2 regions of the Mycobacterium sp. 663a-19 genome follow, and region 2 is predicted to be linked to the other one. Evidence: riboswitches for the same ligand, from Rfam matches in the RefSeq annotation. Region 2 holds a riboswitch; the other holds the start of a gene.
The links. Region 2 has a riboswitch for S-adenosylmethionine ahead of OQ968_RS17635 (bifunctional o-acetylhomoserine/o-acetylserine sulfhydrylase). Riboswitches for the same ligand answer to the same signal wherever they lie in the genome.

Region 1 (3,404 bases), on a different contig from region 2:
CGGCCGCTGCCGCCGGCAATCAGCGCGCCGTGGCCCAATTGCCCGGCATCGAGGCGCAGGCAGAGTGGCGACGTCGTGCGAGCAACTCGATGTTGCGCGACGCCGCCGAGCTGCCCGACCTGGACGGTGATCGGCTGCTCATTCTCTGGGATCTCGAGACGGTCGACGACGAGAATTGGACGATTCTCCGACACGGCGAGCGGGAGATCTGGCGAGAGATCGCCTACTGGGAAGGCATCGAGCGCTTCGCCGAAGTCGTCGAGCTCTTGCGCGCCCGGTATGGCTCACGGCTGGTGGAGGTGTGTCCAACTCCGGCGAGCGAAGCCTACTTGTGGGGCGACAGGCACGGCGTAGACAAGATGATTGAGAGCATTAACGCCTCGCTATGCGATAACGACTGATAATGCGGCTGCACCGGTGTCGATCGACCTCGGAAACGCACTGAGCTCTTAGCTTTTGACAATGGCCGTCGATGTCGACAAGACGGAGCGCGAGGGAATGAGTGGGCGAGATCAACCGGACTCGGCGAGGCGCTGTTTGATCGTGCGTGGTCGGCGGTGAAGCCGGCCGATGATATCGCGACGCTGAACAACAAGCTTCCGAACGGGATCGCCTCGATTGCCGGTTCGGGTGTTTGGGGCCAGAACCTGCGCTCGCATCGGCTCGGGACTGGTTCACACAGGTCACCACGTTCGGCGACATTAACCTGGTCTGCCACCTCCGACCAAGTAGCCTGACTTCGGCGTCGGGCTAAACGGATCAACCCAACTCCGGAGACGTGCCAACTCAGCTGCAAAGGCGATCGCGGCGATCGAGCCGCTCTTCGTCGCCTCGAATGCGCGTTGGCCGCGCTCGCGGGCGGCCGCGTCGATGGCGTCGCCATCGACATCGATTTGCGCTGACATTCTGGCCTCCAGGACCGCTTTTCTAACGGGTTCGCTGCCGTCACCGCTCATGAACCCGCTGCGAGCGAGCACCGCGACCGAACTGGCGGGACCGCTGCCGCTGAGGCGTAGATCGCTCGGGTCGTTTAGATCCTCGAGATCTTGGAGCAGGTGCACTGTTTGAGCAGCCAGCCGGTTCGGTTCCTCCCGTTGGACTTGGATGGAATCGCCGTCCTCGTCACTCCACGACCGCGCACCTATAGAAAACCACAGGCGACCAGCAGCATCGCACCGGAACTCCACGAGTGGAGGTGACACCGCATACCTCCGTGAGATGGTGAAGACGTCCCGGGGATGCAACATCCCCGCGAGGTACGCCGCCACGAAGGTCTGGAATGATCGCCACTGGTTGTCCGAGGTGAACTCACTCATGACATGCCTTCCTATTCGCTCTTGCCGGCGCCAGTTGACGCGGGCCGCTTCGTCATCCGGGCCACCCACGAACGTGGGGTTGGCGCACCGTCTAGCCGGAGCTGCGCGACGGTGACTCGTGAAGCGTGTTCATCATAACGGGCGTCGCCGACAATCCTGGCGTCGAGACATCCACCATCGCTGTGGAATTTGAGCTGCTTTGCCGAGCAGGTCACGCCCAATCGGCACACTAATCGCTAGTGAGTCGGCAGCCGGCACGTCATGCCTCACGCGTTGAAACCGCAACCACTCTTCGAGAAGCGAAAACGACGAGACTAATGTCATTGCGCTACAGGTAGTGTCCCTGGGGCAGTTGAGCTTTGAAACGTCCAGATTGGACGGTTGCGATGAGGCCCGCTTGCGTGGCCAAACCGCTGGCGAGCACAGTGCGGCGCACGATCTCACGAATGTCCGCCCCGCTGATGTCGGTACTGAAATGGGCGGCAACGGTTCCTACGTCGATGCTCTCGCCACCGGGCACCCCCTGCAGGTAGGTGGACAGGATATGGGCGGCAGCCTCGCGGGTGGGGTAGCCGATCTCGATAATCGAATCAAACCGTGCCGTGCGGATAGAGGCAGCGTCCAGAGTGCTGACGTCATTGGTGGACGCCAACGTCAGGATCGGCGCCGATGGGTCGGTATCCATCACGGCCAGGAATTCCGACAACGCGCGTGTGTCGGCGCTCTTTCGGCGGTCGCCCACGATCAAGTCGAGGTCTTCCAACACGATCAAGGTCGGACCCAGCGTGCGGGCCTCCCTGTACACCCCCGCCAGAGCGGATTGCTCGGCGCGGGCGTCGACGGTGATAACAGTGAATGCACCCGCCAATTCGTTTGCGATCACCTGAGAAATCACGGTCTTGCCGACCCCGGGCGGGCCAGCCAACAGGACACCGCGCCGCACGCCCAAACCCAACCTCGTCATGAGCTCGCGGTGGGTGGTGACAGCGGCGACGTTTAGATCAATCTCCGACCAAACTGATCCTGGCACAATAACATTCGCGCGTGTAATGACAGGCAGCTCGCTCACTTCCAAAACCAGCCCGTTGTTTCAGTTGCGGTCAGCGCTCGCCCGCGGAACAGGTTCTTGGCACCCTCGGCATCGGCCATGATCGCCTCGATCACCGCCACGCCATGTGCCCGGTCTCCGGCGGAGGTGTAGACCTGCAGGCGGGCTCCGTCTCTGAAGTTGAACGCTTCGCTGAGCCGCACCACCAGCGGCGCCGGGGCAAGCTGCCCCGCGGCGAAGTAGGCAGATAGGGCAGAAGGCGGAGCCAGGTGTTGCTCGCCGATCTCGACGTGACCCCAGGTAGGTGGGTCGTCGTCATCGCCAGGGCCGATCTCGGGATCGAACCGGTCAATCGGCGCTGCGATCGCTAAACCCACGGTGACGTGCCCGATCGACGAGAGCTTCCGTGATTCACACACCAAATCTGAACCAGACCGACTCAGACTGGCCTGTAAGAACCCGCCCAATGTGGTTCGCGAGGTAACCGATCCGGCCAGGATCTGACCGGCCAACTCAACTGCGCGCCGCACATCCGGATGCTCGCCAGCCAAAGCGACGGCCACCGACGGCACTTCCAATTTGGACATGTCTGCAAGTCTGCCGCCACCCACCGACATTGCCGGATCCACAGAGACGCTTCCCAATGTCATTCCGCATCTTCAGCAGTGGAGTGCAGAAAACCAGCGGCGGCCCACCTACACCCTGTCTCCCGGGAGGCGTACTGGCAGAACCACCCTGACACCCAACCGGCGTCATTGACGAATTGTTACGTCGTATTCGTGCGAATCCAGTGGGCGCCGATTGGATACGCGACATCCATGCTCCGCGCTACGAAAGCCCTGACCGGGATCCTAGGATGGGATGATGAGTGCTGAAAAGGGCTGGATTGCAGAGCCGCAGCCTCCGCATATTCCCAAATATCGTTCGCGCGCCTCCTCTCGGGCCGACAAGATTGCGCGCTCGGGCGCTCTTGTCACCGAAGCCGACCTTCGTGCTCGACAACGTGCCCTGGACCAGACTTGGGCGGAGCAAGAAATCGA
Region 2 (3,404 bases):
ACCATCGCCAGCTCGGGGCGGTGTTCGTGGCAGGCGTGCAGGTCGCGGATGATCTCCTCGTGCAGCGATGCGGGCAGTGACTCGATCTTGTTGTAGAGGTCGACCAATCCGTTGTTGACGTTGACGCCGAGCTCGTCGAAGAGCGCCTGGTGCTTGGCGAATGCCTCCTTGTAGAAGACCTTCACCGCGTGGCCGAAAACGATGGGATGGGAGACCTTCATCATCGTCGCCTTGACGTGGAGCGAGAACATCACGCCGGTCTCGTAGGCGTCCTGCATCTGCTCCTCGTAGAACTCGACGAGGGCCTTCTTGCTCATGAACATGCTGTCGATGATGTCGCCTTCGCGCAGCTCCACCCTGGGCCTGAGCTCGATTGTCTTCCCGCCCTTGGTCTCCAGCACCATCTTCACGTCGCGCGCGCGGTCCAGCGTCATCGACTTCTCGCCGTGGTAGAAGTCGCCGTGCCGCATGGTCGCGACGTGAGTGCGCGAGGCCGGCGACCACTCCCCCATGCTGTGGGGGTGCTTGCGCGCGTACTCCTTGACGGCCTTCGGCGCGCGTCGGTCCGAGTTGCCTTGTCGCAGTACCGGATTGACCGCGCTGCCAAGGCACTTGGCATACCGGTCGCGAATTTCCTTCTCTTCATCGGTCTTCGGGCTCTGCGGAAAGTCCGGAATCTTGAATCCCTTGCCTTGCAGCTCCTTGACCGCGGCGATCAATTGGGGCACCGAGGCGCTGATGTTCGGCAGCTTGATGATGTTGGTGTCGGGCAGCTTCGTCAGCGCGCCCAATTTCGCCAAGTTGTCTTCAACCCGCTGCTCGTCGGTCAGGTGGTCGGGGAACTCGGCGAGGATCCGAGCGGCCAGGGAGATGTCACTGGTCTCGATCTTGATGCCCGCCGGCTCGGCGAAGGCGCGCACGATCGGCAGGAACGCGTAGGTCGCCAGCAGCGGCGCTTCGTCGGTCAGCGTGTAGACGACGGTCGGCTGTTCGGCGCACACGGTCCATCTCCCGGCGTGGTTGTCACATGATGAGGCTCAGCGTTGTGGTTGTTGCCACGCTATCAAGGGCGTTTGACCGGGCATCGACCTGCAGGTCAGGGCGGTGAACCCCGGTGGCCATGGCCGTCGGATCGCCCCGTTGGCGCCGAGTCGGCGCGATAAGCTAATCTTCGTAATTGGTCATGAGTGCCAGCGACAAGCCCCGGCTTGCTGGCCGGCAACCCTCCAACCGCGGTGGGGTGCCCCGGGTGATGACCGGGTTGAGTAGCCCAACCGGCTATCCGGCAAGCGCGGGTCCGCCATGACGGGCCCCTGACTAGACGGGGATACGTGATGCGCATTCTTCAAGCCCATTCGCGCTCCATCGTGTGTCGGTGCTAGCCGACGGCCGCCCGGCCGACGCCATCGCTCGTGGCGTCCCGCTTGGCCGCGAGCACTCCCGATACCCGATTCACCCACTCCCGACAGAAAGCCCGTCATGAGCGACGACAGCAACACCGAGACCGATCCGACCGCGCATTGGTCGTTCGAGACAAAGCAGATCCACGCCGGCCAGCACCCGGACTCACCGAACAACGCGCGGGCCCTGCCGATCTACCAGACGACGTCGTACACCTTCGACGACACCGCGCATGCCGCGGCGCTGTTCGGGCTCGAGGTTCCGGGCAACATCTACACCCGGATCGGCAACCCGACCACCGACGTCGTCGAGCAGCGCATCGCGGCGCTCGAGGGCGGCGCGGCCGCGCTGTTCCTGAGTTCGGGGCAGGCCGCCGAGACGTTCGCCATATTGAACCTGGCGGGCGCCGGGGATCACATCGTCACCAGCCCGCGGCTCTACGGGGGCACCTATAACCTGTTCCACTATTCGCTGGCGAAGCTGGGCATCGATGTCAGCTTCGTCGAGGACCCCGACGACCTGGACTCCTGGCAGGCCGCGGTGCGGCCGAACACCAAGGCGTTCTTTGGCGAAACCATCTCCAACCCGCAGATCGACGTGCTCGACACCCCGGGGGTCGCCGGGGTCGCCCACGCCAACGGCGTACCGCTGATCGTCGACAACACCATCGCCACCCCGTACCTGATCCAGCCGCTGACCCAGGGCGCCGACATCGTCGTGCACTCGGCCACCAAATATCTGGGCGGGCACGGCGCGGCGATCGCCGGCGTCATCGTCGACGGCGGCACGTTCGACTGGACGCAGGGCCGCTTCCCCGGGTTCACCACACCCGATCCCAGCTACCACGGCGTGGTGTACGCCGAGCTGGGACCGCCGGCATACGCCATCAAGGCGCGCGTGCAGTTGCTGCGCGACTACGGGTCGGCGGCGTCGCCGTTCAACGCGTTCCTGGTCGCCCTGGGCCTGGAGACGCTGAGCCTGCGCGTGGAACGCCACGTCGCCAACGCGCAACGGGTCGCCGAGTTCCTGGCCTCGCACGAGGGCGTGCTGTCGGTCAACTACGCAGGGCTGCCCGGTTCGCCATGGCATGAGCGCGCAAAGAAGCTCGCGCCCAAGGGAACCGGGGCCGTGCTGGCGTTCGAACTGGCGGGCGGCATCGAGGCCGGCCAGGCGTTCGTCAACGCGCTGAAGCTGCACAGCCACGTCGCCAACATCGGTGACGTGCGTTCCCTGGTGATTCACCCGGCGTCGACGACCCACGCCCAGCTGAGCCCCGCCGAGCAGCTGACCACCGGCGTCAGCCCGGGGCTGGTGCGGCTGGCCGTCGGCCTCGAGGGCATCGACGACATCCTCGCCGACCTGGAGCTCGGCTTCGCCGCGGCCCGCAAGTTCGGTGCGGCGGCGGGGTCGGCTCAGGCCAGCGGCGACCCGCAGTCCGTGGCGGCGTTCTGAGGAATCCGGACATGACGATCTCCGAAATTCCGACGCAGACGCTGCCCGCCGAGGGCGAGATCGGCCTGGTCCACATGGGCTCGCTGCGGCTGGAAAGCGGCGCGGTGATCGACGACGTCTGCATCGCGGTGCAGCGCTGGGGCGAGCTGTCGCCGACGCGTGACAACGTGGTGGTGGTGCTGCACGCGCTCACCGGCGACTCGCACATCACCGGCCCCGCCGGACCCGGGCATCCCACGCCGGGCTGGTGGGACGGGGTGGCCGGGCCGGGCGCCCCGATCGACACCAACCGCTGGTGCGCCGTGGCCACCAACGTGCTGGGCAGCTGCCACGGCTCTACCGGGCCGAGTTCGCTTGCGCGCGACGGAAAGCCGTGGGGCTCGAGGTTTCCGCAGATTTCGTTGCGGGATCAGGTCGAGGCGGACGTCGCCGCGCTGGCCGCGCTGGGCATCGAACGGGTCGCCGCCGTCGTCGGCGGATCCATGGGCGGCGCAAGGGCTTTGGAGTGGATCGTCAGCCACCCGGACCTCGTCCGGGCCGGGCTGCTGCTG

Region 1: it holds a riboswitch for S-adenosylmethionine, as region 2 does, so the genes downstream of both, OQ968_RS14730 (hypothetical protein) here and OQ968_RS17635 (bifunctional o-acetylhomoserine/o-acetylserine sulfhydrylase) in region 2, are expected to answer to the same signal.

The regions. Positions count from the first base shown of each region.
Region 1 covers NZ_JAPJAV010000007.1:211,381-214,784, reverse strand. The annotation lists gene OQ968_RS14735 (hypothetical protein) at 1-401, shown strand, start outside; gene OQ968_RS14730 (hypothetical protein) at 702-1,316, opposite strand; SAM riboswitch class IV at 1,329-1,440, opposite strand; gene OQ968_RS14725 (ATP-binding protein) at 1,645-2,385, opposite strand; gene OQ968_RS14720 (hypothetical protein) at 2,382-2,951, opposite strand; gene OQ968_RS14715 (hypothetical protein) at 3,229-3,404, shown strand, end outside.
Region 2 covers NZ_JAPJAV010000009.1:179,326-182,729, reverse strand. The annotation lists gene OQ968_RS17640 (NADP-dependent isocitrate dehydrogenase) at 1-1,001, opposite strand, end outside; SAM riboswitch class IV at 1,180-1,298, shown strand; gene OQ968_RS17635 (bifunctional o-acetylhomoserine/o-acetylserine sulfhydrylase) at 1,480-2,853, shown strand; gene metX (homoserine O-acetyltransferase MetX) at 2,865-3,404, shown strand, end outside.